One region of the Streptomyces sp. NPDC002870 genome, then DNA from elsewhere that is predicted to be linked to it. Evidence: riboswitches for the same ligand, from Rfam matches in the RefSeq annotation. Region 1 holds a riboswitch; each other region holds the start of a gene.
What was found. A riboswitch is a leader RNA that binds a small molecule or an ion and turns the genes downstream of it on or off. The one in region 1 is predicted to bind cobalamin.
Positions count from the first base shown of each region.

Region 2: linked by a shared signal. The riboswitch ahead of ACFYWY_RS18725 (cobalamin biosynthesis protein) and the one ahead of ACFYWY_RS03005 (ribonucleoside-diphosphate reductase subunit alpha) in region 1 are both predicted to bind cobalamin.
Region 3: linked by a shared signal. The riboswitch ahead of ACFYWY_RS25160 (CbtB-domain containing protein) and the one ahead of ACFYWY_RS03005 (ribonucleoside-diphosphate reductase subunit alpha) in region 1 are both predicted to bind cobalamin.
Region 4: linked by a shared signal. The riboswitch ahead of metE (5-methyltetrahydropteroyltriglutamate--homocysteine S-methyltransferase) and the one ahead of ACFYWY_RS03005 (ribonucleoside-diphosphate reductase subunit alpha) in region 1 are both predicted to bind cobalamin.

Region 1 covers NZ_JBIAPW010000002.1:118,564-125,761, forward strand. Annotated here, with positions in the region: gene ACFYWY_RS03005 (ribonucleoside-diphosphate reductase subunit alpha) at 1-1,856, opposite strand, end outside; cobalamin riboswitch at 1,997-2,129, opposite strand; gene ACFYWY_RS03010 (GNAT family N-acetyltransferase) at 2,175-2,672, opposite strand; gene ACFYWY_RS03015 (YbdD/YjiX family protein) at 2,759-2,965, opposite strand; gene ACFYWY_RS03020 (carbon starvation CstA family protein) at 2,962-5,205, opposite strand; gene ACFYWY_RS03025 (MFS transporter) at 5,428-6,588, opposite strand; gene ACFYWY_RS03030 (GNAT family N-acetyltransferase) at 6,670-7,164, opposite strand; gene ACFYWY_RS03035 (type III PLP-dependent enzyme) at 7,165-7,198, opposite strand, start outside.
Region 2 covers NZ_JBIAPW010000013.1:164,634-171,831, reverse strand. Annotated here, with positions in the region: gene ACFYWY_RS18745 (alpha/beta hydrolase) at 1-549, opposite strand, end outside; gene ACFYWY_RS18740 (class II aldolase/adducin family protein) at 610-1,272, opposite strand; gene ACFYWY_RS18735 (anion permease) at 1,536-2,792, shown strand; gene ACFYWY_RS18730 (hypothetical protein) at 2,805-3,029, shown strand; cobalamin riboswitch at 3,163-3,306, shown strand; gene ACFYWY_RS18725 (cobalamin biosynthesis protein) at 3,418-4,383, shown strand; gene ACFYWY_RS18720 (cobyric acid synthase) at 4,380-5,897, shown strand; gene cobN (cobaltochelatase subunit CobN) at 5,894-7,198, shown strand, end outside.
Region 3 covers NZ_JBIAPW010000023.1:32,929-40,126, reverse strand. Annotated here, with positions in the region: gene ACFYWY_RS25175 (FAD-dependent oxidoreductase) at 1-192, shown strand, start outside; gene ACFYWY_RS25170 (SpoIIE family protein phosphatase) at 343-3,033, shown strand; gene ACFYWY_RS25165 (histidine phosphatase family protein) at 3,043-3,621, opposite strand; adenosylcobalamin (AdoCbl) riboswitch at 3,744-3,836, shown strand; gene ACFYWY_RS25160 (CbtB-domain containing protein) at 3,882-4,097, shown strand; gene ACFYWY_RS25155 (CbtA family protein) at 4,126-4,896, shown strand; gene ACFYWY_RS25150 (sensor histidine kinase) at 5,113-6,234, opposite strand; gene ACFYWY_RS25145 (response regulator transcription factor) at 6,240-7,046, opposite strand.
Region 4 covers NZ_JBIAPW010000008.1:140,353-147,550, forward strand. Annotated here, with positions in the region: gene ACFYWY_RS12910 (LysR family transcriptional regulator) at 1-327, opposite strand, end outside; gene ACFYWY_RS12915 (type 1 glutamine amidotransferase domain-containing protein) at 407-1,102, shown strand; gene ACFYWY_RS12920 (DUF2993 domain-containing protein) at 1,262-2,482, shown strand; cobalamin riboswitch at 2,549-2,779, shown strand; gene metE (5-methyltetrahydropteroyltriglutamate--homocysteine S-methyltransferase) at 2,932-5,241, shown strand; gene meaB (methylmalonyl Co-A mutase-associated GTPase MeaB) at 5,345-6,331, opposite strand; gene scpA (methylmalonyl-CoA mutase) at 6,345-7,198, opposite strand, start outside.

The sequences.
Region 1 (7,198 bases):
ACGCCCGCGATCGAGGCGATGGTCGCGGTCGGCGCGATGGCGAGGAGGAGGGAGTTGCGCATGCCGCTGTCGGCGACGCGGGCGCGCAGCGCGCCCCAGCGCTCCGGCCAGTTGAGCTCGACGTCGTAGTGGTCGGGGTGCAGCACGCCACGGGCCGCGCGGGTCTGGGACCAGGCGGGCAGCGGGCCGTTGCGCTCGGCGAGGTCGCAGGACGCCTCGTAGGCGGCGAGCATGATCCGCTCTGCGATCTTCGTGGAGAGCGCCTTCGCCTCTGGCGAGTCGAAGGGGAGGCGGAGCTTGAAGAAGACGTCCTGTAGGCCCATCGCACCCAGGCCCACCGGACGCCACTTGGCGTTGGAGCGGCCGGCCTGCTCGGTCGGGTAGAAGTTGATGTCGACGACCCGGTCGAGGAAGGTCACGGCGGTACGGACGGTCTCGTCCAGCCGCTCCCAGTCGATGCCCCCCGACGCGAGCACGAACGAACCGAGGTTGACCGAGCCGAGGTTGCAGACGGCCGTCTCCCCGTCGTCCGTCACCTCCAGGATCTCGGTGCACAGGTTCGAGGAGTGGACGACCTTGCCCGGCTCGGCGGTCTGGTTGGCCGTGCGGTTGGAGGCGTCCTTGAAGGTCATCCAGCCGTTGCCGGTCTGCGCGAGCGTACGCATCATCCGGCCGTACAACTCCCGCGCGGGGATGGTCTTGCGCGCGAGCCCCGCGGCCTCCGCCTTGCGGTACGCCGCGTCGAACTCGTCGCCCCACAGATCGACCAGGTCCGGCACATCGGCGGGTGAGAACAGCGACCAGTCGGCGTCGGCCTCGACGCGGCGCATGAACTCGTCCGGGATCCAGTGCGCGAGGTTGAGGTTGTGCGTTCGCCGCGCGTCCTCACCGGTGTTGTCGCGCAGCTCCAGGAACTCCTCGACGTCCGCGTGCCAGGTCTCCAGGTAGATCGCGGCGGCGCCCTTGCGCCGGCCGCCCTGGTTCACGGCGGCGACCGAGGCGTCGAGGGTCTTCAGGAACGGCACGATGCCGTTGGAGTGGCCGTTGGTGCCGCGGATCAGTGAACCGCGGGCGCGGATGCGGGAGTACGAGAGGCCGATGCCGCCCGCGTGCTTGGAGAGCCGCGCGACCTGGTGGTACCGGTCGTAGATCGAGTCGAGCTCGTCCAGCGGGGAGTCCAGCAGATAGCAGGAGGACATCTGCGGGTGGCGGGTGCCGGAGTTGAAGAGGGTGGGCGACGAGGGGAGGTAGTCGAGGCGGCTCATCAGCCCGTACAGCGCGGCGACTTCGTCCAGGGCGCGCGCGGAGGCGTCCTCCGCCAGCCCGCAGGCGACGCGCAGCATGAAGTGCTGCGGGGTCTCGATCACCTGGCGGGTCAGTGGGTGCCGGAGCAGATAGCGGCTGTAGAGGGTGCGCAGACCGAAGTAGCCGAAACGGTCGTCGGCGTCCTGGTCGATCAGCGCGTCGAGACGGGCGGCGTGCAGCGTGACGAACTCGGCCGTGCGGTCGGCGATCAGGCCCTCGCGGTGGCCGACCGCGACCGACGCGGAGAAGGACACCGCGCCCTGCCCGGCGGCCTCGTCCGCGATGTGACGGGTCAGCAGGCGGGCGGCGAGCCGGGAGTAGGCCGGGTCCTCGGAGATCAGCCCCGCGGCGGCGTCGGTGGCGAGGCCCCGCAACTCGGCCGCGTCCGACCGGGCGTTGCGGCCGCGCAGCGCGGCGGCGGCGACGCGTCCCGGGTCGGTGTCCGGCAGATCGGCAGTCAGATCGGTCAGGGTCCGCAGAAGCGCGGTCCCGGGGCCGTCGGCAGCCTGCTCCTCGATGCCTGAAACCGGATCGGCTGGCGCGATGGTCACGTGGTGCTCTCCCTCGCTCGGCTCTGGGCCGGCGGGGGAGGGGGAGGGCCGCGGGCGTACGTACCCGGAAATAGGCAGCGCACCGCACGGCATCCACCGACCCAACCGCGAGGCCCGGACGTCTCGGCACCCGGTTCGGTCGAGCCGGATGCACCGTCGGCAGGTCTTCGGACTGATGGGTACGACAAAGCGCACCACAGCACACCGTTGCGGGACAGTTCCGGATTCGCACCGGATTCCCCTGCGGCGACAGCGAGCATGAGCATACATGTGGGGGCCGCTGGATGCGGCACCCCCCACATGTTGTGTCGTGACGGGCTACAGCTCCAACGCGTACGTCAGCAGGGGGAGTCCTGGGATGGGCTCCCAGTCCCGGTCGGGCGAACGGACGAAGCCCAACCGCTCGTAGATCCGGTGGGCGGCGAGCATGGTGGGCTGGGTCGACAGCAGGAGCCGTTCCACGCCGTCGACGGCCCGTGCCTGCTCGATGCAGGCCCGTACGAGCGCCTCGCCCGCACCACGGCCCCGCCCCTCCCGGGCGACCGCCAGCATCCGGAACTCGGCCTCGCCCTCGCGCGCGATGTCGGCCCAGGCGCTGCCCGGGGCGGCGAAGGTCACACCGCCGAGCAGCTCCCCCTCGTGCACCGCGACGAGCACTTCCGCGCCTTCGGCCCGGCGCCCCACGGCCCGCAGCTGGTGGAGGTACTCGTCGTCCTCGCCGAAGTCCAGCAGTCCGTCGTCGAGATAGGCCCGTGCCGTGATCTCGCCGAGACGCTCGTACTCCTCGGGCGTGGCCTCCCTGATCGTGATGTCCATGCTTCGAAGTGTGCACCAGGGGTACGACAACGGGCCGCCGTATTTCCGTCACCGGAAATGCGGCGGCCCGTTGTGCGCGTAACCGTTCAGCAGCAGCGGAACCCTTCGCGCGGATCCGCTTCCCGTGCGTCCGTGCGCTTGCGTTCGAACTCGCGCCGGGTCATGACCTCGGTGGCAGGGTCGCAGGATCTGGCGTGGGCGACGTACTTGTCGTACACGCTCTCGCCGGACACCTCGCGTACGTACCAGCGGATCCAGTCCGCCGCCCGCCGGATGCTCGTCGCCGGGCTCACGGCGAGCCGGTCCCGGCCGGCACGCCGTCCTCGGCGCGGCCGTCGTCGGCGCGGCCGTCCTTGCGGATGCCGCCCTCGGGGCCGACCCCCGCGGCCACGAGCTCGGCCTTCTCCTCCGCCGTGGGGAACAGACCGGCCGGTGCCACCAACTTCGACTCGGTGAACGGGACCTCGGACAGTTTGACGCTCGCGGGGTCCCTGACGGCCTTGACGCAGACCCGTGCCGCATCCGCGATCACCACGATGATGAGGAGGGCGAAAAGGGCGCAAAGCACGCCGTCCACCGTGGAGTTGGTGACGACGGTGTGCATCTCGTCCATGGTCTTGGCGGGCGGCAGCACCTCGCCGGAATCGATGCCCGCCTGGTACTTGTCCCGCTGGGCGAAGAAGCCCACCCGCGGGTCGGCCGAGAAGATCTTCTGCCAGCTCGCGGTGAGCGTCACGGCGGCGTCCCAGGCCAGCGGGACGGCGGTGACCCACGCCCACTTGAGGCGGCCGGACTTGACCAGCAGCGTGGTGCAGACGGCCAGTGCCACGGCGGCCAGCAGCTGGTTGGCGATGCCGAACAGCGGGAAGAGCTGGTTGATGCCGCCCAGCGGGTCGTGCACGCCGACCCAGAGGAAGTAGCCCCAGCCGCCGACGACGACCGCGCTGGCGAACCAGACGCCCGGCTTCCAGCTGACCTGGCGGAAGGGCTTGTAGACGTTGCCCAGCATGTCCTGGAGCATGAAGCGGCCCACCCGGGTGCCGGCATCCACAGTGGTGAGGATGAACAGCGCCTCGAACATGATCGCGAAGTGGTACCAGAACGCCTTCATGCCGGCGCCACCGATGACCGCGGAGAATATCTCCGACATGCCGAGCGCGAAGGTCGGTGCACCACCGGTCCGCGACAGCAGTGAGGCCTCCTCGACGTCCGACGCGGCCTTCGCCAGCGCGTCGGGCGAGATGGAGAAGCCGAAGTTCGTCACGGCCTCGGAGGCGGACTGGACCGTTGTCCCGACCACGCCCGCAGGGGAGTTGATCGCGAAGTACAGACCGGGGTCGATGATGCAGGCCGTGATCATCGCCATGACGGCGACGAAGGACTCGGTCAGCATGGCCCCGTACCCGATCATCCGGATCTGGGTCTCCTTCTGGACCATCTTCGGGGTGGTGCCCGAGGAGACCAGCGAGTGGAAGCCGGAGAGCGCGCCGCACGCGATGGTGATGAAGACGAACGGGAACATCGATCCGGCGAAGACCGGCCCGTCGCCGCGGCTCGCGAACTCGGTGACGGCGGGCATCTTCAGGGTCGGCAGGGCTACGAAGACGCCGATCGCGAGCAGCGCGATCGTGCCGACCTTCATGAAGGTCGAGAGGTAGTCGCGCGGCGCCAGCAGCATCCACACGGGCAGTACGGAGGCGAGGAAGCCGTACGCGATCATCCACATGACCAGCGTGCCCGGCGCCAGGGTGAAGGTTTCGGCCAGCGAGGACTCGGCGACCCAGCCGCCCGCGACGATGGCGAGGAGCAGCAGTGCGACACCGATGACCGAGACCTCGGTGACCTTGCCCGGACGCAGCACCCGCAGATAGACGCCCATGAAGAGGGCGATCGGGATGGTCATGGCGATGGAGAAGACACCCCACGGGGAGTGCGCCAGGGCGTTGACGATCACCAGGGCGAGCACGGCCAGCAGAATGATCATGATGGCGAAGACGGCGACCAGCGCGGCCGCTCCGCCGAAGGGGCCGATCTCGTCACGGGCCATCTGGCCGAGCGAACGGCCGTTGCGGCGGGTGGAGAAGAACAGCGTCACCATGTCCTGCACCGCACCGGCGAAGATCACGCCGACGATGATCCAGATGGTGCCCGGCAGATAACCCATCTGCGCGGCGAGCACGGGGCCGACCAGCGGGCCCGCGCCCGCGACCGCCGCGAAGTGGTGCCCGAAGAGCACCCGGCGGTCGGTCGGATGGAAGTCGATGCCGTTATTGAGCCGTTCGGCGGGGGTGGCCCGGTCCTTGTCGACCTTCAGTACCCGGTTCGCGATGAAACGTGAGTAGAAGCGGTAGGCGATCGCGTACGAACCGAGCGCGGCCGCGAGCATCCAGGCGGCCGAGATCTCCTCGCCCCGGGAGAGCGCCAGCACACCCCAGCCGGCCGCGGCCACGAGGGCGACGAGCGACCAGATGGCGATCGACCTCGGAGTGAGTCGTCTGAGTGGCGTGTTGGGTGGTGCTGACGGCTCTGGCATGTGCACGTCCCCTCGCTGATCACCTGTTGTAATGCGCAGGAAATCTAGGCGAGTGGTCCGCGTACAGTCACCCCCCGTCCGTATATCGGTACGGCAACAGTCTGATGTCAACCGTTCGGCCTGCAACTGCGCGGACGGTCCGACTCCTGGCGGTCCGTCAGCATCCGCTCGATTCCCGTCGGGACGCCACGGTCACGGCTCGCACCTCGCGACACCAGGAGTTCAAGCTCGGGAAGTGTCGGTGAGGAGCGGCCAGCGGATCTGCGTGGCGCACAGGGATACGAGGATTGCCGAGGCGGCAACGGCGCCCATGCCCCACACCAGGCTGCTGGCGCTCGCGATGAAGCCGATCATCGCTGGTCCTGCCAGCAAGCCTGTTGTTCCCATGGCGGCGACCAGAGCCAGTGCGTCCGAACCCTGTCTTGCTGCGGCCACATAAATACATGGAGTCACGGCTGCAGTGCCCAGTCCGACGCAGGCGAACCCGATCAATGCCGGCACCACGCCGCCGACCAACAGGGAAAGCGCCAGTCCTGCACCGGCCAGTGCGCTACCGACGCGGACAATACGTCCGTCGCCCCAGCGGGTGCGCCAGCCATCGGCGAAAATGCGAGCAAGCACCATCATGACTGAGACGACCGCGATGCCCATGGGCGCTATTTCTGACGATGCGTTGACAACGTCCTTCATGTAAAGCGCGGACCAGTCGTTCATGGCGCCTTCGGTCACGGTGCCGAACGCCATTGCGCAACCCATCCATACCGTCACGCGAGACGGCATGGTCAACCTGCGACGGTTCTCCTTCGGAGGCTGGTGGTCTTCCATCAGCAATCCCGATCGGGCGTATCCGACCAGCAGCAACAGAATGACGGTGGCCACACCAAAATGCGCCGCCAGAGCCGGGGTCAACATGTTCACGCCGGACGCGAGGAGTGCAGCGCACAATGCCCCACCGCTGAATGTCGCATGCAATTTAGCCATAGCGGTTCGCTGGTATTTGACTTCGAGAGCGGCTCCTTGCGCGTTCATGGCGACGTTCAAGGACCCGACGGCGATGCCGTCGCAACAAATGATCACAAGAGTGACCGGATAGCTCGGGGCCGCAGCCAACGCAAGCAGCAGCATGCCCAGGCAGAGTGCCGACAGAAATGCGAGGCGCCGGGAGCCCAGTCGCTTCATCAGTATCGCCACGAGCGGGAAAGATGCTGCCGCGCCCGCACCACAGGCCATCAACAACAGGCCCAGTTCCGCTTCGGTCAGGTCAAGCTGAGTTTTGATCGCGGGTAGCCGCGATGCCCAGGTGGCATACTGAAACCCAAGAAAGAAGAACAACGCTGCGATCGCCAACTGTGCCCGTCGGAATTGATCACGAACACGAAACATGTGAATCAGCCTACTTGTCTTCCGGTGATGCTACGGGCAGCGGACAGTCGGTTGGCTTCGACTTCTTGGTTCGCGGACTCCTCACACCGCCTTGGACATGTACACCGCGTTTGTGCCGTAACTCCTCGGGAGAGCGACCTCATGATGGGCCTTATATCCGTTCGCCGACCAGAAGATCTCGCTGCCTGCAACGGCGATCAAGGAGATGCGTTCATACATCTTTGATCTGGCCGTTGCTGTGAGGTGGTGCACGAGATGTTTTGCCAACCCTCTGCCGCGAAAAATTTCGGCGATGACGAGATCGTGCAGATGCAAGTTCCGCGAGTGGAAAACAGTCTCCTCCATTCGGGTTAGATCCGGATATTGGAACATCGGGTAGGGTAATGCGAGCAAGTAGCCCGCTATCTGCTGTTCGAAATCCAGCACAAAGCATGTGGCTGGCGAGGCGCGAGCTCTGGACTCCAGTGCGGCCCGCTCCTCCGACAGTGTGCTGTCGGTGTACGCACTGGCTTCCAGCGCTAAAATGCCGCTCCAGTCGCCGTCGGAGATGTGCCGTATGCGCACGTCGTGGCCCATCTATTCCAGGCCTTCCGGGTCGTTTCTGCCGTTG
Region 2 (7,198 bases), on a different contig from region 1:
GAACCGCTGGGCGTGCAGGAACGGCATGAGGTTCAGCGGGTGTTCCCGGGTGGCGCCCAGGCCGTGCACGGTGATCACCCACGTCTCCCGCGGGCCCGGCACGAACCACGCGGGCAGCGTGCCGAGTTCGCCGGGGATGCCGACATCACGGTGCGCGAGACCGAGCGCGCTCGACGGGTCGCCGCTGTGCACCTGCGGGGTGAGCCACACCCGGCTGCCGGGCTGCAGACTGCCGCGGCTGACCCGCTCCAGGCGGCGTACGACGGTGTCGACGGGGTGCGACACCCCGTCGAGTACGGGGCCGACGACCGCGTGGACGTCCTGGCTTTGGAGTGCGTACGTGCCGGGGCGCTGTGTGGCGACGCTGCGGGTCAGGGTCACCTGGTCGTCGGCCGTGGCGTGCACTGTGGGCCGGGGCTCGCCGGGCAGCGGCCGCCCCGGCTGCGCTTTGAGCGCGGCATCGCTCGCGTACCGGCCGGCCGCGATCGCGGCCGCGCCGACACCTATCACGGTGGTGACGGCAGCTGCCGTCGCTGTAGCCGGGCGCACCGTTCCAGTGTCGGCATCAGCACGCCTCGCTGCCAGTGGACGGCGGCCACCGGGGGGGGCTCAGCCGCGCCGGCCGTACCCCTGGAGCTTCTCCGCGGCCTCTTGCAGCTGGGAGCCGGAGAGCAGGCTGGGCGTGTGTCCGGGCAGTGACGCCGCGGTCAGCCAGAGGCGGCACATCCACTCCAGCTGGGCGGTGCGGTCGTAGGCCTGGTCAAGGGTCTCGCCGTAGGCGACGGTGCCGTGGTTCTGCAGGAGGCAGGCGGTGCGTCCGCGCAGGGCGTGGAGCATGTTCGCGGCCAGCTCGTCCGTTCCGTACAGGGCGTACCGCGCGACACGGACGGTGCCGCCCATGGCCGCGGCCATGTAGTGGATGGGCGGGAGCTCGGGGACGAGGGTGGAGACCGCGGTGGCGTGCACGGCGTGGGTGTGGACCACGGCGCCGGCCTGGGTGTTGCGGTAGACCTCCAGGTGCAGCGGCAGCTCGCTGGTGGGGGCGAGCTCTCCGAGGAGCTGGTTGCCGTCGAGATCGACCGCGACGGCGTCCTCGGGCGTGAGCCGGTCATAGGGGACTGCGCTCGGGGTGACCAGGACGAGTGGGCCGACCCGTGCGGAGACATTGCCCGATGTGCCCACCACCAGGCCTTCCGCCGCTGTCCTGCGAGCCGTGGCCACGAGGTCTTCCCAGGCCTGCTCGATCGCGTCCTGCCGCACCTGATCGGTCATGCGGCGATCCTGTCAGGCGGCGACGGGCGCCGCAGGGCGGGTGACGGAGATCACGCAAAGCGGCATAAAGAGCCGTTTTCGCTTCGGTGCGGCGTCGATGCCGGACGCCCCCCGTGCCACCGCCGGGCGGCACCGCGCCACACAGCAAGCGGACTGACGGGGCCTCACTTGAGGACACCGCAGCGCCCGTCTCAGTTCATCTTCCGTTCATCCAGGTTAACTACGTTCGCCGGGCCACTGACGTCGAACGATTGCCTGGGTAAATGGAACACATCACCTTGCTGCTCGCGATTGTGATCGTGACAGCGCTCGTGTTCGATTTCACGAACGGTTTCCACGACACCGCCAACGCGATGGCGACGACCATCTCGACCGGCGCTCTGAAACCCAAGACGGCGGTGGCCATGTCCGCCGTGCTCAACCTCGTCGGCGCGTTCCTGTCCGTGGAAGTCGCAAAGACGATCTCCAGCGGCATCGTCACCGAGGACGGCATCACACCAGAGGTGATCTTCGCGGCGCTCGTCGGCGCCATCCTGTGGAATCTCATGACCTGGCTGATCGGTCTGCCGTCCAGCTCTTCGCACGCCCTCATGGGCGGACTGATCGGCGCCACCATCGCCTCTGTCGGCATCGGCGGAGTCAACGGCGGCACCGTCGTCACCAAGGTGCTGATCCCCGCGATCGCCGCCCCGCTGGTCGCCGGCATCGCGGCCTTCCTGGCCTCCCGGCTGACGTACAGGATCGGCAGGAACGCCGACGAGAAGGCCACCGCGAAGGGCTACCGCGCCGGCCAGATCACCTCGGCCGGCCTGGTCTCCCTGGCCCACGGCACCAACGACGCGCAGAAGACCATGGGCATCATCACCCTGGCGCTCGTCGCCGGCGGTGTGCTCTCCCCCGGCTCCAACCCTCCGATGTGGGTCATCCTCGCCGCCGGTCTCGCGATCGCGCTGGGCACCTACCTCGGCGGCTGGCGCATCATCCGCACCATGGGCAAGGGCCTGACCGACCTCCAGCCGCAGCAGGGCTTCGCCGCCCAGACCAGCGCGGCCAGCGTCATCCTCGCCTCCTCCAACCTCGGCTTCTCGCTGTCGACCACGCACTCCTGCTCCGGCGCCGTGATGGGCGCGGGTCTCGGCCGCAAGGGCGGCGTGGTCCGCTGGTCCACCGCCACCCGGATGTTCGTCGCCTGGGGCCTGACCCTGCCGGCCGCCGGTCTGGTGGCCGCGGGCTCGGAGTTCGTGACCAAGCAGGGCGACTGGGGTGTCGCGGCCGTCGCCGCCTTCCTGATCGGCGCCTGCGTCGCGATCTGGTTCGTCTCCCGCCGCCAGGTGGTCGACCACACCAATGTCAACGACGTGGCCGGCGACGCCGAGCCCGCCGGTGTGGTGACCGCCGCCATCGCGGCCGTCAGCCCGCCGCCGGCCGGCACGCCCACGCAGGACCGCAAGACGACCATCCCGGCTCAGCCCCACGCGGCCGACTCCGAGGAGCCGGCGACGCAGCCGGCCACGGTATAAGGACAGATCAGCATGAACATCGACTGGGCAGCACTCAGCTCCGTCTTCGGCGTGAGCCTCGTCGCCACCGTCGCCCTGGTGGGTCTGTTCACCCTGGGCATCGTGGGCCTGACCAAGCAGGAGTCGGCGGCCGGAGGGGGCGGCGGCTCCGCGGCCCTGGCGCGCACGGGCGCGTACGCCTGCTTCGCGCTCTGCGCGGCGGCCGTGACGTACGGGATCTATCTGATCGTCGTCTGACGGCGGCTCACTCAGCACAAGGCCGGGCCGGGCACCCCTTCGGGTGACCCGGCCCGGCCCTTTCGTGTGCCGCCCTGTGCCGCCGATGTGGGGCTCGGCACACTGTCCCACCGCAGGTCAAAGGCGAGTTGACGGGCGTTCTCGCACGTGGTGGACTGCCGAAGCCATCTACGGCGGCAGAAGAGGAAGCCGGTGCGAATCCGGCGCGGTCCCGCCACTGTCACCGGGGGAGCAATCCCCCGGAAGCCAGGAACTCTCACCGCCGGTCACGTCGAACCAGGGCGCGGACACCCTGAGTGAGGACATATCGCCATGCGCGGCTGCGGTTCAGGTTCACTTCCCGCTGTGAGTACGAGGGCCCTTCCAGGCGAAACGTCGGCCTGAACCCATGCGTGCCGACGTCACTTTCGCCTACGGCGCCACTGCCGGCCTGGTCGGCGACCTGCTGCTCGGCGACCCTCGCCGAGGGCATCCGGTCGCCGCGTTCGGACGGGCGGCGGGCGCCGTCGAGCGCGTTCTGTGGCGCGACCACCGCGGCTGGGGCGCGCTGCACACCGCCGTGTGCGCCGGGGGCGCCGCGGCTGCCGCCGCGCTCCTCGCCCGCGGGGTCCGGGACCGCTCCGCCGCGTCCGTCGTGCTGACCGCCGCCGCCACCTGGGCCGTCGTCGGCGGCACATCACTGGGCCGCGAGGCGCGGGCCGTCGGCGGCGCGCTCGCCGCCGGGGACGTGGAGGTGGCCCGGGAGCGGCTGCCGCATCTGTGCGGGCGCGACCCGCAGAGCCTGGACGAGCAGCAGATCGCCCGCGCCGTGGTGGAATCCGTCGCCGAGAACACCTCGGACGCGGTGGTGGGCGCGCTGGTCTGGGGAGCGCTCGCGGGTGTGCCGGGTCTGGTGGGTTTCCGGGCGGTCAACACGCTGGACGCGATGGTCGGCCACAAATCCTCCAGATACCGGCGGTTCGGCTGGGCTTCGGCCCGCCTCGACGATGTGGCCGGCTGGCCGGGCGCCCGGCTCACCGCGGGTCTGGCGGTGCTCGCCGGGCAGAACCCGCGCGGAGCGGTACGGGCATGGCGGGACGACGCGAAGAAGCATCCGAGTCCGAACGCGGGCCCGGTGGAGGCGGCGTTCGCCGGGGCGCTCGGCGTACGGCTGGGCGGAACCCTCTCGTACGGCGGACGCGTCGAGCACCGTCCCGTACTCAACGGCACGGGCCGCCCTGTGCAGTTCGGCGACATCGAACGTGCCGTGCGGCTCTCGCGCCGCGTCGGCTGGCTGACACTGGCGGCCTGCGCCGCGGGCCACGTGGCGGGGCACGCGCTGCGCGCGCGGCGCGCCGGAAAGGGGCGGGGATGAGCAGACGGAAGGCCGGGGGGCTGCTGGTCGCCGGAACCACCTCCGACGCGGGCAAGAGCGTCGTCACGGCCGGCATCTGCCGGTGGCTCGTACGGCAGGGGGTGAAGGTCGCGCCCTTCAAGGGGCAGAACATGTCGCTCAATTCGTTCGTCACGCGCGAGGGCGCGGAGATCGGGCGGGCGCAGGCCATGCAGGCTCAGGCCGCGCGCGTTGAGCCGAGCGCCCTGATGAACCCCGTGCTGCTCAAGCCGGGCAGCGACCGCTCGAGCCAGGTCGTGCTGATGGGCAGGCCGGTGGGTGAACTGAGCGCCCGCGGCTACCACGGAGGTCGCCAGGAGGCGCTGCTCTCCACCGTCGTGGAGTGCCTGGAGGAACTGCGGGGCACGTATGAGGCCGTGATCTGCGAGGGGGCGGGCAGTCCGGCCGAGATCAATCTGCGGCGTACGGACATCGTGAACATGGGCATCGCGCGGGCCGCCCGGCTCCCGGTGCTGGTCGTCGGGGACATCGACCGCGGCGGGGTCTTCGCCTCCTTCTTCGGTACGACGGCGCTGCTCGACGCGGAGGACCAGGCGCTGGTGGCGGGGTACTTGGTCAATAAGTTCCGGGGCGACGTGTCGTTGCTCGAGCCGGGCCTGGAGATGCTGCACGGGCTGACCGGACGGCGCACGTACGGAGTGCTGCCCTTCGCGCACGGCCTCGGCATCGACGAGGAGGACGGGCTGCGCGTCTCTCTGCGCGGCGCGGTACGGGAGTCGGTGGTCGCGCCGCCCGTCGGCGAGGACGTGCTGCGCGTCGCGGTCTGCGCCGTGCCGCTGATGTCCAACTTCACCGACGTGGACGCGCTGGCGGCCGAACCGGGCGTCGTGGTGCGATTCGTGGACCGGGCCGATGAACTCGTCGACGCCGACCTGGTGATCGTGCCGGGCACGCGTGGGACTGTGCGCGCCCTGGAGTGGCTGCGCGAGCGGGGGCTGGCGGACGCGCTGAAGCGGCGGGCCGCCGAGGGCCGGCCGGTACTGGGCATCTGCGGCGGCTTCCAGATGTTCGCCGAGCACATCGAGGACGAGGTCGAGTCGCGGGCCGGAGCCGTCAAGGGGCTCGGACTGCTGCCCGTACGCGTCCGGTTCGCGGTCGGCAAGACCCTTGCCCGCCCGGTCGGCGAGGCGCTCGGCGAGCCGGTGGAGGGCTACGAGATCCACCACGGCGTCGCCGAAGTCCTCGGTGGCGAGGCCTTCTTGGACGGCTGCCGGGTCGGGGCGGTCTGGGGCACCCACTGGCACGGCTCGCTGGAGAGCGACGGCTTCCGCCGTGCCTTCCTGCGCGAGGTCGCCCGGACGGCGGGCCGCCGCTTCGTCCCCGCGCCGGACACCAGCTTCGGCGCGCTGCGCGAGGAACAGCTCGACCGCCTCGGCGATCTGATCGAAGAGCACACGGACACCGGTGCGCTGCTACGGCTCATCGAGTCGGGCGCACCCTCAGGACTTCCCTTCATCGCACCTGGAGCGCCATGAGCACCGAGACCACCGTGCTGTTGCTGTCCACCGCCGACACGGATCTGCTGGCGGCCCGGGCCTCCGGCGCGCCGTACCGGATCGGCAACCCGACCCGTATCGATGTGACGGAGGAGCTGCCCGCACTCGTCGCGGGCGCGTCCGTCGCGGTCGTGCGGCTGCTCGGCGGCAAGCGGGCCTGGGAGGACGGACTCGCCGCGCTGCGCGCGTCCGGGATCCCGACCGTGCTGCTGGGCGGCGAGGCCGTCCCCGACGCGGAGTTGATGGCCGAGTCGTCGGTGCCCGCCGGTGTGGTGGCCGAGGCGCTGCGCTATCTGGTCGAGGGCGGCCCCGGCAACCTGGTGGAGCTGGCCAGGTTCCTCTCCGACACCGTTCTGCTGACGGGCCAGGGCTTCGCCGAGCCGCGGAAGATGCCCGAGTGGGGCGTGCACGGCACGCGCGAGTACATCGAGGGGCGGCCGAGTGTCGGCGTGCTCTTCTACCGGGCACACCAGCTCTCCGGGAACACCGCCTTCGTCGACACCCTCTGCGACCGGATCGAGGCGCGGGGGGCCAACGCCCTTCCCGTCTACTGCGGTTCACTGCGCGGCGCCGACCCGGAACTGTACGAGCTGCTCGGCAAGGCCGACGCCCTGGTCGCCACCGTACTGGCCGCAGGCGGCACGCGCGCCAGTGACGCGAGCGCCGGCGGGGACGACGAGGCCTGGGACATCGGGGCGCTCGCCGAGCTGAACGTGCCCGTCCTCCAGGGGCTCTGCCTGACCTCGTCGCGGGCCGTCTGGGAGGCTTCGGACGCGGCGCTGTCCCCGATGGACGCGGCGATGCAGGTGGCGATCCCCGAGTTCGACGGGCGGCTGATCACGGTCCCGTTCTCGTTCAAGGAGCAGGGCCCCGACGATGTGCCGGTGTACGTCGCCGACCCCGAGCGGGCCGGGCGCGTCGCCGGAATCGCCGTACGCCACGCGAAGTTGAAGCACAAGCCGAATGCGGAGAAGAAGCTCGCGCTCGTCTTCACCGCCTATCCGACGAAGCACTCGCGGGTGGGCAACGCGGTCGGTCTCGACACGCCCGCCTCCGCGGTGCGGGTCCTGGACGCCCTGCGTGACGCCGGATACGCCGTCGAAGGGCACCCGGACGACGGCGACGAGCTGATTCACCGGCTCATCAACGCCGGCGGCCACGATGTGGAGTGGCTGACCGAGGACCAGCTGGCGGCAGCCCCCGCGCGGGTGCCGCTCGCCGACTACCGCGCCTGGTTCGACAAGCTGGACCCGGAGCTGCGCGACAGCATGCTGGAGCAC
Region 3 (7,198 bases), on a different contig from region 1:
ATCGGTGCGGGTCCGGACGCCGATCTGGTCCCCGAGGGCGATGCGGACTGGGCCGCGATGCACGGCACGACGCCCGAAGGCGCGCTGCTGGTACGCCCGGACGGCTTCGTGGCCTGGCGTTCGCCGGGTGCGGTCCAGGATCCGGAGGCGACGCTCCATGCGGCGGTGAGTACGCTGCTGAGCCGCGCCTGACCGACGTTCGCGCCGCCCCTCCCCGCCGCAGATCCGCCGAACAGATCCGCGGGACCCCACTAAATCTGCGGCGAACGCGTCGCGCGTGGGGCTTCTGCCCTCTACGGTGCGCAGATAGCTCAGCGTATGCGGGAGGTGTAGAAATAGGATATGGCCGCACGCTACGGCCGCCCGCGCTCGGTTCTGCGGATGCGAACTGTCGCAGGTCAGGTCTTTCTCCTGCAGTTGGCGATCGTGGTGTTGCTCGTTGCGGCAGCCATGGTCGCGCTCGTCCTGCAGTCCAGAGCCGACAGCGAGCGCGAGGCCCGCAACCGTTCGGTCGCCGTCGCCGAGACCTTCGCCCATTCGCCTGGCATCGAGGCGGCGCTGAAGAGTCCCGATCCGACGGCGGTGCTCCAGCCGCGCGCCGAAGAGGCCCGCAAGCGGTCCGGCGTCGACTTCATCGTGGTCACCAACACCGACGGAATCCGCTACACCCACCCGCTGACCGACCGGATCGGGAAGAAGTTCGTCGGCAATCTGGGGCCCGCGCTGGCCGGCGGCATCACGACCGAGAAGATCACCGGGACGATCGGGCCGCTCGTCCAGGCGGTGGTGCCGGTCACCGGACGTGACGGCAAGGTCATCGGTCTGGTGTCCGCCGGGATCACGATCGAGCGTGTCAGTAACGTCGTGCAGGACCAGTTCCCGCTGATGTTCGCGGCCACCGGGGCGGTGCTGCTCGTCACCACCGGCGGTACGGCGCTGGTCACCCGGCGGCTGCGCCGCCAGACCCATGGCCTCGGCCCCGCCGAGATGACCCGGATGTACGAGCATCACGACGCGGTGCTGCATGCCGTACGGGAGGGCGTGCTCATCGTCGGCGGCGAGGGGCTGCTGCTGCTCGCCAACGACGAGGCGCGCAGGCTGCTCAATCTGCCGCCGGACGTGGAAGGCCGCCCGGTCACCGACCTCGGCCTCGACCCGCTCACCGCCCGGCTGCTCGCCTCCGGGCGGACCGCCACTGACGAGGTGCATCTGATCGGAGACCGGCTGCTCGCCGTCAACCAGCGCCCGACGGACCAGGACGGCGGCCCGCCGGGCAGCGTCGCGACGCTGCGCGACACCACCGAGCTGCGGGCGCTGACCGGGAAGGCGGATGTGGCGCGGGGGCGTCTGAAGCTGCTGTACGACGCCGGTACCGAGATCGGCACCACCCTCGACGTGGTGCGCACCTGCGAGGAGCTGACGGAGTTCGCCGCGGCGCGGTTCGCCGACTACGCCACCGTCGACCTGCTGGAGGAGGTGCTGCGCGGCGAGGAGCCGACGGCCGCGGGCCCCGGGCACGAGATGCGCCGGGTGGCCTTCACGGGGCTGCAGGAGGACACCGCGCTCTACCCGCTGGGCGAGCTGATCCACTTTGTGCCGTCCACGCGGGTGGGTTTCGGCATCCGCAGGGGCGAGGCGGTCCTGGAGTCGGACCTGGCCGCGTACGCCGGATGGCAGAAGCAGGATCCGGAGCGGGCCAGGAAGCTCGTCGAGCACGGAATCCACTCGATGATCGCGGTGCCGTTGCGCGCCCGTGGCGTGATTCTGGGCGTGGTGCTGTTCTGGCGCTCCCAGAAGCCCGAGCCGTTCGAGGAGGAGGACCTGTCCCTCGCGGAGGAGCTGGTCGCGAGGGCCGCGGTCAGCATCGACAACGCCCGCCGCTACACCCGCGAGCACACCATGGCGGTGACCCTTCAGCGCAGTCTGCTGCCGCGCGGACTGCCCGAGCAGAACGCCATCGACGTCGCCTACCGCTACCGGCCCGCGCAGGCCGGGCTCGGCGGGCTCGGCGGCGTCGGCGGGGACTGGTTCGACATCATCCCGCTGCCGGGGGCCCGGGTGGCGCTTGTGGTGGGCGACGTCGTGGGCCACGGCCTGCACGCCGCGGCGACCATGGGCAGGCTGCGGACCGCGGTGCACAACTTCTCCAGCCTGGACCTACCGCCCGACGAGCTCCTGTGGCACCTCGACGAGCTGGTCGCCCGCATCGACCAGGAAGAGACCGTGGACGGCACGGAGGGCAGGGAGGGGGTCACCGGAGCCACCTGCATCTACGCGATCTACAACCCGGTGTCCGGACACTGCACGATGTCACGGGCCGGCCATCTCCAGCCTGTCGTCGTCCACCCGGACGGCACCGCGGTCTTCGCCGATGTGCCGGGCGGCCCGCCGCTCGGGCTCGGCGGGCTGCCCTTCGAGACCCTGGACCTTCAGCTGCCCGAGGACAGCCGCCTGGTGCTGTACACGGACGGGCTCATCGAGGACCGCGACCGCGACATCGACGACGGCCTGGCGCTGCTGCGCCAGACACTGGGGGAGCACGCGGACCAGAGCCCGGAGGAAACCTGCGAGGCGGTGCTGAAGGAGCTGCTGCCGGAAACCCCGCGCGACGACATGGCGCTGCTCGTCGGCCGTACGCGCATCCTGGACTCCAGCCGGGTGACCGACTGGGACGTGCCGCCCGACCCGTCGGCCGTGGGACGGGTGCGGTCCGACGTCTCCCGCAAGCTGGCCGAGTGGGGTCTGGAGGAGGAGGCCTTCACGACGGAGCTGATCCTCAGCGAGCTGGTCACCAACGCGATCCGGTACGCCACGGGCCCGATCCGCGTACGGCTGATCCGTGACCGCTCGCTGATCTGCGAGGTCTCGGACCACAGCAGCACGTCCCCGCACCTGCGCCAGGCGGCGACCACGGACGAGGGCGGCCGGGGGCTGTTCCTGGTCGCCCAGTTCGCGGAGCGCTGGGGCACGCGGTACACCCCGGACGGCAAGGTCATCTGGACGGAACAGCCGCTGCCGGCCGAGGAGCCGTGAGCGCGGGCGTCAGCCGCCTTCCGGGCCCAGCGGGCGTCCGCACTTCATGTTCCAGCGGCCGCCGCGCCCGGTGAGTTCCGTCAGGGTCAGGGGGGCGACGTCCAGGCGCCAGAACGCCTCCGGTGGCAGGGACAGCGCCTGCACGATCGCCGCCCGCGTCACCGCCGGGTCGACGACCGCGAGGACACGGCCGGCGTCGGGCGGGAGCGACTCCAGCCACGCGCCCACCCGCGCGCACAGCGACCGCAGCGACTCGCCGCCGTGCGGTGCGCACGACGGGTCACTGAGCCACGCAGACACCGACTCCGGCTCGCTCGCGCTCACTTCGTCCAGTCGTCGCCCACGCCAGCGGCCCAGGTCCCACTCGCCGAGGGCCTCGGCAGGCTCCGCCCGCAGGCCCAACTCGGCTGCTGTCTCCCGGCAGCGCGCGGACGGGCCGCTCAACAGCCGGTCCGCGCGCGGCAGCGCACCCGCGGCGGCGCGGGCGCGGCGCGCTCCCGACTCGTCCAGCGGCGCGTCGCCGTCGAAGCGGGCCTCGCGCAGCGCCGCGTTCGTCGCCGGTGAGACCAACATCACCCGTACTGTCATGCCGTGCGCTCGCTTCTCCCTCGCGGCCAAGGAACAAGCACATCATGGGCGTTCGGGCGCCCGGTCACGCGCCCCTGCGCCGTAGCGGCGCAGGCCCGCAAGCGGTACGGTCTCGTGGACATGACGAAGGTGTGACGGAAGTCCGGTGAGAATCCGGCACGGTCGCGCCACTGTGTACCCGCTCCCCGCGGGAAGTCAGACCCAGCACCTTCGTCTCAGGCACCACGATCGGGACGCGTGTTCCCCCAGGAGGTTCTGCCATGGCACATTCTGCCGCGCCCGCCACCGCCGCACCGGCCATCACCCCCATCTCGCTCAAGGCCATCGCCCCGTGGGCGCTCTTCTTCGGCGTTCTGATGCTGGTTCTGCTCTACTTCGTCGGCGCCGAGCAGGGCGCCACCTCGCTCATCTCCGGCGAGAACGTCCACGAGTGGGTCCACGACGGACGCCATCTGCTCGGCTTCCCCTGCCACTAGTACTTCTTCAAAGCTCAGGGGAAACACCATGAACTCCATTTCTGTCAGAGGCCTGCTCGGCCGCGGCATGCTCGCGGGCCTGGTCGCCGGCGTCTTCGCTCTCGTCGTCGCGTATCTGCTCGGTGAGTCCCCTGTGGACGCCGCCATCGCGTTCGAGGAGAGCCACAGCCACGAGCACGGCGGCGAGGAACTCGTCAGCCGCACCATGCAGTCCACGGGCGGTCTCGCCACCGGCGTAGTGGTCTTCGGCGTCGCGATCGGCGGCATCGCCGCCCTCGCGTTCGCTGTCGCGCTCGGCCGCATCGGCCGGTTCGGCCCGCGCGCCACGGCCCTGCTGGTCGCCCTCGGCGCGCTGCTGAGCGTGTACGTCGTGCCGTTCCTCAAGTACCCGCCGAACCCGCCGGCCGTCGGTGACCCCGACACGATCGGCCAACGCACAACGCTGTACTTCCTGATGATCCTGCTCAGCGTCCTGCTCACGGTCGCCGCGGTGATCCTCGGCAGGCGCCTGGCTCCCCGCCTCGGCAACTGGAACGCGTCCATCGCCGCGGCGGCCGCGTTCGTCGTCGCCGCCGGTCTCGCCTTCGCCTTCCTGCCCTCGTTCAACGAGGTGCCGAAGGGCTTCCCGGCAACCGTGGTCTGGGAGTTCCGGCTGGCCACGCTCGCCATCCAGGTCACCCTGTGGACCTGCTTCGGACTGGTCTTCGGGTACCTCGCTGAGCGGCTCCTCACACCGGGGACCGCGACGGCGGCGGACGGGAAGGGCACCGCATCGCGGGCGACAGCCGCCGCGAACTGACCGAGCCGGGGGCTCAGCCCCAGACCCTCCCCCTACGCCCTGGCGGGGCGTGGGGGGGACCTCCAAGAGGCTTGTTTCCGGGGCTCCGCCCCGGCCCCCGCGCCTCGGGGCGTCCGGGGTCCGGGGTGAAGCCCCAGTCGTCCCGCAGACGCCTCCACCGCGTCCGCGACAGCGACGAAGAAGCGCGCGTGCGCGAGGTGGCTGCACGGAGGCTCTTCAACGGCCTTTGGCCGCAGCCGCGGGCAGCGACACCTCGAAGCGGCAGCCGCCCGTCACATTGCGTACGTCGGCGTGGCCGGCGTGCGCCTCGACGATGCCGCGGACGATGGCGAGGCCAAGACCCGCCCCGGCCGGGGGCGTACGCGCCTGCGTGCCGCGCCAGCCCGTGTCGAAGACACGGGGCAGGTCCTCCTCCGGGATGCCGCCGCAGCCGTCGGTGACGGACAGCACCACCCACTCCTCGCGGCGCTCGGCGGCAACGGCGACCGTGCCGTCGGCCGGGGTCCGGCGGATCGCGTTGACGAGGAGGTTCGCCAGGACTCGGGTCATCTCCTTGCCGTCCACCTCGACCGGGACCGGCTCGACACGGTCGCCGACGAGGCGTACGCCGTACTCCCGGGCGAGCGGGTCAGCCCCGGCGAGCGCCTCGCCGACCAGGTCGTACACCGACATCCGGGTGGGTGTGAGGGCCAGCGTGCCCGCGTGGATGCGGGAGAGCTCGAAGAGGTCGCCGACCATGGAGTTGAGGCGGTCGACCTCGGTGCGGATCTGGCGGAAGTAGCGCTCGGGATCCTGGACTACGCCGTCCTCAAGGGCTTCTGACATCGCGCGCAGCCCGGCCAGCGGGGTGCGCAGATCGTGCGAGATCCAGGCGACGAGCTCGCGGCGGGAGGTCTCCAGGGCGCGCTCTCGCTCGCGGGAGGCGGCGAGCCGGTCGCTGGTGGCGGTGAGTTCGCGGCTGAGTGCGGCCAGTTCGGCGGTGGACGCCCCGTCGGGGGCGGCGAAGGAGCCGCCGTCGCCGAACGAGCGTGCCGCCAGGGCGAGTTCCCGGCTGCGGGCGACGACCCAGCGGCCGAGCAGCAGCGCGGTGGCGAGCGAGACGACCGCCGTCATCGCGACGACCGTGGTGACGACGGTGAGGTCGTGCGCGGACAGGAACATGGCCTGGGCGACCGCGAGCGTCCCGGCGAGCATGGCGGTGACCGCGACGGCGGCGACGACGGTGAGGGAGACGGCGACGGACCGATGACGCAGCAGACGCAGGACCAGCGCGCCGAGGAGGCCGACGGCGGCGGCCCCGAGGAAGGCGAAGAGCGCGATGAGGAGCATGTCCCGCACGGTGATCAGACCTCGTTTCGTGGTACGTGGTTGCGCGGTGCGTGACCCTGCGGTGCGTCACCGTGCGGCCCCTGGCCATGCGGTGCGTGACCCTGCGGTGCGCCCTCGCCCGGGGAGGCGTCCCTGGGCACGTCGAAGCGGTAACCCACGCCCCACACCGTCTGGATCAGCCGCGGCCTTGCCGGATCATCCTCGATCTTGCCGCGCAGCCGCCGCACATGAACCGTGACAGTGGACAGATCGCCGAACTCCCAGCCCCATACGTCCTGCATCAGCCGCTCCCGGCCGATCGCCTTCCCCGGGTGCCGCATCAAGTGCGCGAGCAGGTCGAACTCCCGCAGGGTCAGGCCCAGTTCACGCCCGTCCTTGGTGGCCCGCCGCGCCGCCGGATCCAGCACGATGCCCGCGGCCGCCAGCTCGGGCCCCGCCCGCCGCTCCCCCGCCGCGCCGCCCCGGCGCAGTACGGACTCGACCCGGAGCACCAGCTCGCGCGGGCTGAACGGCTTGGTGACATAGTCGTCCGCCCCTACTTCGAGCCCCAGGATCCGGTCGTCCTCGTCGCCCCGCGCGGTCAGCATGATCACTGGCACGGCGGCGCGCGCGCCGGCCCGGAGCCTGCGGCACACCTCCAGGCCGTCCATGCCCGGCAGCATCAGATCGAGGACGACCAGATCGGGCAGCCGCGCGGCGGCGAGCCGGAGCGCCTCTGGCCCGTCGGCGGCCCGGTCCACGGTGAAGCCCGCGCGCTCCAGATAGCCCGTGACGACCTCGGCTACGGTCGGATCGTCGTCGACGACCAGAATGTTGTGCATAAGGCCAGTGTCCTCGTACTGAGCACGGTCTACGGCACCGCCCCCTTACGAAACAATGACGCCCGAGGCCCCCGAGCAACGGCCGAGGAACCGGGTCCTGCGAGACCGCGGACGTCCGATTCGTTCAAGACCGCAGGTCCGGCCCTGCCTAC
Region 4 (7,198 bases), on a different contig from region 1:
CGGGCCGCTCTCGCCGGCCTGACCACGGACGGCGACGGCGACGAGGGCGTCCAGCGGGTCGGCGATCTGGGCTGCCAGGTCGTCGGCGACCGGGGTGGGGGCGACTCCACGGGGGAGGCGGCCGAAGAGTTCGCGCCCGAGCTGCCGCTCGAGGGAGCGGATCTGAGTGGTGACCGTCGGCTGGGACAGGCCGAGCAGACGGGCGGCCGCGGTGAACGAGCCGGTGCGGTGCACGGCGAGGAAGGTCCGCAGCAGGGTCAGATCGAGCGGCCCGTTCTGGGTCGGACCCTGTATTCCCGACGATCCATTGGATTCCCTATGGGTCATGATGGATAGCCTATTGGATCCCAATGGCTCATCGGTCTACGTTCGAGGCATCAGTGACCTTTTGACGGAGAGATGTGAGATGGCGAAGATCCTTTTCGTGGTGACCGGCGCGGACCACTGGACCCTGGCCGACGGCACCCGGCACCCCAGCGGCTTCTGGGCGGAGGAGGTCGTGGCTCCCTACCGCGCCTTCACCGAGGCGGGGCACGACATCGCCGTCGCCACGCCGGGTGGTGTCGTACCCACCGTGGACAGGGCGAGCCTCGCGCCCGAGGTGAACGGAGGCAAGGAGAACGCCGACGCGATCGCCGCCGAGCTGTCCTCGATCGCCGCCCTGCAGCGACCGCTGAAGCTGGAGGAGGCCGACCTGGCCGACTACGCCGCGGTCTTCTACCCCGGTGGCCACGGCCCGATGGAGGACCTGGCCGTCAACCCGGACTCCGGCAGGCTGCTCACCGCCGCCCTGGAATCCGGCAAGCCGCTCGGCGTGGTCTGCCACGGTCCGGCCGCGCTGCTCGCCGCCGAGCGGGAGGACGGCTCCTGGCCGTTCGCCGACTACCGGCTGACGGGTTTCACCAACGCGGAGGAGACGCAGGCGGGCTTGGCGGACAAGGCGAAGTGGCTGCTCCAGGACCGGCTCGTCGAGCTCGGCGCGGACTTCCAGGAAGGCGAGCCGTGGGCTCCGAAGGTGGTCGTGGACCGCAACCTGGTCACCGGCCAGAACCCCGCTTCGTCCGCCCCGCTCGCCGCCGAGATCCTCAAGGTCTTGAGCTGAGGCGCTGACTCGGGCCCGGCCGGCGGGTCGCCCGGGCCCGAGCAGGCGGCGGATCGCCCGGGCCCGGCAGGCGGCGGGTCGCCGGAATTTTGGCTCAAACCATTACGTACACACCGTAGGACTTGCGTTCGAGGGTGGCTCACATGGTGGGATGAGCCGATGCGACCCCCCACACGCATATCAGCGCATTCACGCAATCCGTACGAAGAACTCGCCCAGTTGGCGGACCCGGAACCCGATTACGCCGACTACGTCCCACCCGACCCGCTGGAGCTCGGGCTCACCTCGGACCTCGACGACGAGGACGACTGGTCACCGCCCAACCACCGCGGGCAGAGCCGTCTTTCGGCCCTGCCCGCGGTGGTGAAGCTGACCGTCGCGGCACTCCTGTGCACCGTCTGTCTGCTCCTCACCGACCGGCTCGCGGAGGCGTACGCGCAGAGCAAGGCGGCGGACAAGCTCCAGCAGTCGCTCTCACTCGCCACCAGGCCGGACGTGGACATCCACGGCTTCCCCTTCCTCACCCAGCTCATCGACGAGCGGATCGACCAGGTCGACGTCACCGTGCCGGACGTCTCCGCCGACCGCGTCTCGCTCGCCGAAGTGCGGGCCACCGCCAAGGACGTACGCATCGTCGGCGACGCGCCGACCTCGATCAAGGGCGCCGTCATCGGCAACCTCGACGGCGAGGTGCTGCTCTCCTTCGACGACCTCAACCGCGAACTGGGCGCCTCACAGCTCCGGTTCACCGGCACCGGTGCCGACGGGATACGCGTGAACGGCGAACTCGCCGTCGCCGGACAGGAACTGCACGTACGCGCCCGTGCGCACATCCGGCGCGACAACGGCCGGGCCCTCACCACCACCCTCGACGGCATGCAGCTCGACATTCCCCGCGTCGCCACCTACCGGCCCGGCAAGGACCCGGATCATTCGGGACTGCGGCTGCACCGCGAGGCGGCCGAGCGGATCAGCCGCGAAGCGGCCCGCGCGAAGGCAATGCTGGCGGTGCCCGCCATCGTGGACCGGCTCGGCGTGCCCAAGGAGCAGGTGCGCCGGGCGCTGCGGAGCGAGGAGGAACTCCACCGCCTCACCGGAGCACCGAAGTTCGTCGAGCGGCTGATGAAAGTCAATCTCGTCGATGTGGTGATCGCGCATCCACAGCTGCTGGAGAAAGCGGGCATCGACCCCGCCCTGGTCAAGGGACTGCTCGCGGTCAGGCCGCCGGAGCTCTCGGAGCGGCTCTCCCTCTCCTTCGAGCTGCCCGACTCGCTCAGCGAGCTGCGGCTGCGCGACATCACCGTGGAGCGCGACGGCATCAGGGCCCGGGTGGCCGGATCCGGCCTGAGCGTCGGGGACGCCGCCCGGCCGGGGAAGTGAACCGGACCGGAAGCTGAGGGCACACCCCCGCAGGGGCGGGGGTGTGCCCCGCGAGCGGCAGCGCCTAGGCTGGGTCTCGCAGTTGGTTCGCCCTGCCCGCCAGGCAGGCGCGTCGCAAGAGGGAATCCGGTGGAAATCCGGAACTGCCCCGCAGCGGTGAGTGGGAACGACCGCCGTCATACGCACTGGATCCGGCACCGGATCCGGGAAGCGACGGCCAGTAGGTGCCTTCGTACGACACGTACGAGGAAGGCGTGCCCGCAAGTCCGAAGACCTGCCACTGCCCGTGCGCGACCGACGTGCGCGGAGATCTCGGTGACCTCGTGGGCGGGTCGGCGGTACGGGCAGCACAGGGCACAGGCGTGCCGGTGGCTGCTCCGGTTGCCGTTCCTTCGCGTTCCACGATCCGCTCCGGGGTCGCCTGACGAGTACTCGCGAAGGAGAGTTCCGTGACCAGCACATCCTCAGCAGCGGGAGCCAGGGCCACCGTCTACGGTTATCCGCGCCAGGGCCCCGACCGGGAACTGAAGAAGGCCATCGAGGGCTACTGGAAGGGCCGCGTCAGCGCCGAAGCCCTCCGGGAGAGCGCCGCTCAACTGCGCCGCGCCAACTGGCAGCAGCTCGCCGACGCCGGCATCCATGAAGTGCCCACCGGAGACTTCTCGTACTACGACCACGTCCTGGACACCACCGTCATGGTCGGCGCCATTCCCGCGCGCCACCGTGCGGCCGTGGAGGCAGGCGCGCTCGACGGCTACTTCGCCATGGCCCGCGGGACCCAGGACGTCGCGCCCCTGGAAATGACCAAGTGGTTCGACACCAACTACCACTACCTCGTGCCCGAACTCGGCCCCGACACCGTCTTCAGCACCGACTCCGCCAAGCAGGTCGCCGAGCTGAAGGAGGCCCTCGCCCTCGGGCACACCGCCCGCCCGGTGCTCGTCGGCCCCATCACCTATCTGCTGCTCGCCAAGCCCGCACCGGGCGTCCTCGCCGACTTCGAACCGCTCACCCTGCTGGACCGGCTGCTTGTGGTGTACGCCGAGGTGCTCTCAGATCTGCGGGCCGCGGGCGCGCAGTGGGTGCAGCTCGACGAGCCGGCCCTGGTCCAGGACCAGCCGCGGGCCGTGCTGAACGCCGCGGCCCGCGCCTACCGGGAGCTGGGCGGGCTCACCGACCGGCCCCAACTCCTGGTCGCCTCCTACTTCGACCGGCTGGGCGACGCCCTCCCCGTACTGGCCAAGGCGCCGGTCGACGGACTCGCCCTCGACTTCACCGGGCCTGCCGCCGCCAACCTCGGCGACCTCGCCGCCGTCGGCGGCCTGCCCGGCAAGCGGCTCGTCGCCGGAGTCGTCGACGGCCGCAACGTATGGATCAACGACCTCGAAAAGTCGAGGGCCACACTCGCCACCCTGCTCGGGTTCGCCGACCGGGTGGATGTGGCGGCGTCCTGCTCCCTGCTGCATGTGCCCCTCGACGCGGCCGCGGAACGGGGCGTGGACACGCAGGTCGCGCGCTGGCTGGCCTTCGCCCGTCAGAAGACGGCCGAGGTGGTCACCCTGGCCCGCGGACTGACCGAGGGCGCCGGCAGCATCGCCGCCCAACTCGCCGCCAACCGGGCCGACCTGCGCTCTCGCGCCACCTCCGCGCTCACCCACGACCCCGCCGTACGGGCCCGCTGCGCACAAGTCACCGAGGCCGACGCCCGGCGCAGCCTCCCGTACAGCGAGCGTGCCGCCGCTCAGCGCTCGCGCCTCGGCCTGCCCCTCCTTCCCACGACCACGATCGGTTCGTTCCCGCAGACCACCGAGCTGCGCACCGCGCGTGCTGAGCTGAGGTCCGGGCGCATCGACACGGAGGGGTACGAGAAGCGGATCGAGGCCGAGATCCGTGAGGTCATCTCCTTCCAGGAGAAGGCCGACATCGACGTCCTGGTGCACGGCGAGCCCGAACGCAACGACATGGTGCAGTACTTCGCCGAGCAGCTCAGCGGCTACCTCGCCACCCGGCACGGCTGGGTCCAGTCGTACGGCACCCGCTATGTCCGGCCGCCGATCCTGGCCGGCGACATCTCCCGGCCCGACCCGATGACCGTCCGCTGGACCCGGTACGCCCAGTCGCTCACCGGCCGCCCCGTCAAGGGCATGCTCACCGGGCCCGTCACCATGCTCGCCTGGTCCTTCGTCCGCGACGACCAGCCGCTCGCCGACACCGCACGGCAGGTCGCCCTCGCGCTGCGCGACGAGGTGAACGACCTGGAGGCCGCCGGATCGTCGGTCATCCAGGTGGACGAACCGGCGCTGCGTGAGACGCTGCCACTGCGCAGGGCCGGTCACGAGGCCTATCTGGCCTGGGCGACACAGGCGTTCCGCCTCACCACCGGCGGCGTCCGTCCCGATACCCAGATCCATACACATATGTGCTACGCGGAGTTCGGCGACATCCTCCAGGCCATCGACGACCTCGACGCGGATGTCATCAGCCTGGAGGCCGCCCGCTCCCATATGCAGGTCGCCGACGAACTCGCCACCGCCGGGTATCCCCGCGAGGTGGGCCCCGGCGTCTACGACATCCACTCGCCGCGGGTGCCCAGCACTGAGGAGGCAACCGCACTGCTGCGCAAGGGACTTGACGCCATTCCCGCCGAGCGGCTGTGGGTCAACCCCGACTGCGGTCTGAAGACCCGCGGCTGGCCCGAGGTGCGCACGTCGCTGGAGCATCTGGTGGCCGCGGCCCGCGAGGTCAGGGCCGGGCTGTAATTCAGCCTCTCCGGCGATTGAGGTGGGGGTCCCCCCACGCCCGCCAGGGCGTAGGGGGAGGGATCTGGGGCGGAGCCCCGTTGAGGGACTCGCGCGGACCCCGCTACCGCCGCTGGAACGCCTCCAGGATGCGCTCGGCGGCCAGCGTCGCCGTCAACTCCCCGTTCCGCACCTGCTGTTCGAGACCGGGCGCGAGCGCCCGTACCTCGGGATGGCCGCGCAGCCGGTCCCGCAGCTCGTCGTGGACCATCGCCCACGCCCAGTCGATCTGCTGGTCACGGCGCTTGGCGTCGAGCCTGCCCGTCGAGTCGAGGAGCGCCCGGTGCTGCTCGAGACGCTCCCAGAGCGTGTCGAGGCCGGTGCCCTCGCGGGCACTGCAGGACAGGACCGGGGGAGTCCACGCCGCGTCGGCGGGGTGCATCAGCCGTAGCGCACCGGCCAGTTCACGGGCCGCCGAGCGGGCGTCGCGCTCGTGCGGCCCGTCCGCCTTGTTCACCGCGATGACGTCGGCCAGCTCCAGCACACCCTTCTTGATGCCCTGGAGCTGGTCGCCGGTTCGGGCCAGGCTGAGCAGCAGAAAGGAGTCCACCATGTTGGCCACGGCCGTCTCCGACTGGCCGACGCCGACGGTCTCCACGAGCACCACGTCATAGCCCGCGGCCTCCATCACGATGATGGTCTCGCGGGTCGCCTTGGCCACTCCACCCAGCGTGCCCGAGGTGGGCGAAGGCCGCACAAAGGCAGCCGGATCCACCGCGAGCCGTTCCATCCGGGTCTTGTCACCCAGGATGGAGCCGCCCGTACGGGTGGAGGACGGATCGACGGCAAGGACCGCGACCCGGTGGCCGAGGCCGGTGAGCATGGTGCCGAGAGCGTCGATGAAGGTGGACTTGCCGACGCCCGGCACACCACTGATACCCACCCGCCGTGCCGTACCGGAGTACGGCAGCAGCTCGGTCAGCAGCCGCTGGGCCAGCACCCGGTGATCGGCGCGGGTGGACTCGACGAGCGTGATGGCGCGAGCGATGTACGCCCGCGACCCCTCACGCACGCCCTTGACATAGCTGTCGATGTCGAGCGTGGGACGCATCCGGGGCACAGTCCTACAACTCGTGGCCGAGCGAGGCGCCCAGCGTCTTCACCAGGTCCCGCGCGGCATCCGGGATCACCGTGCCGGGCGGGAAGACCGCGGCGGCTCCGGCCTCGTGAAGCGTCTGGACGTCCTGGGGCGGAATCACCCCGCCCACCACGATCATGATGTCTTCCCGTCCCTCGGCGGCCAGTTGCTCCTTGAGCGCCGGTACGAGAGTGAGATGCCCGGCGGCCAGCGAGGAGACGCCGACGATGTGGACGTCCGCCTCGACCGCCTGGCGGGCCACCTCTTCCGGCGTCTGGAACAGCGGGCCGACATCCACGTCGAAGCCCAGGTCGGCGAAGGCTGTGGCGATCACCTTCTGGCCGCGGTCATGGCCGTCCTGGCCCATCTTGGCGACCAGGATGCGCGGTCGGCGGCCCTCGGCCTGCTCGAACTCCTCGACCAAGGTGCGGGTCTGCTCCACCGCGGGTGACGTCCCTGCCTCGTTCCGGTACACACCGGAGATCGTACGGATCTGCCCCGAGTGCCGCCCGTACACCTTCTCCAGGGCGTCGGAAATCTCACCGACGGTCGCCATCGCGCGCGCCGCGTTCACCGCGAGCGCCAGCAGATTGCCCTCCAGACCGGCGCCGCCCGGGCCCGCCTGAGCGGCGGCGGTCAGTGCGCGCAGCGAATCCTGGCAGGCGTTCTCGTCGCGCTCCGCCCGCAGCCGCCGCAGCTTCTCGATCTGCTGGGTGCGCACCGAGGAGTTGTCGACCTTGTGCACATCGATCTGCTCGTCGGTCTCGACGCGGTACTTGTTCACGCCGATGACGGGCTGACGGCCGGAGTCGATGCGGGCCTGCGTACGCGCCGCGGCCT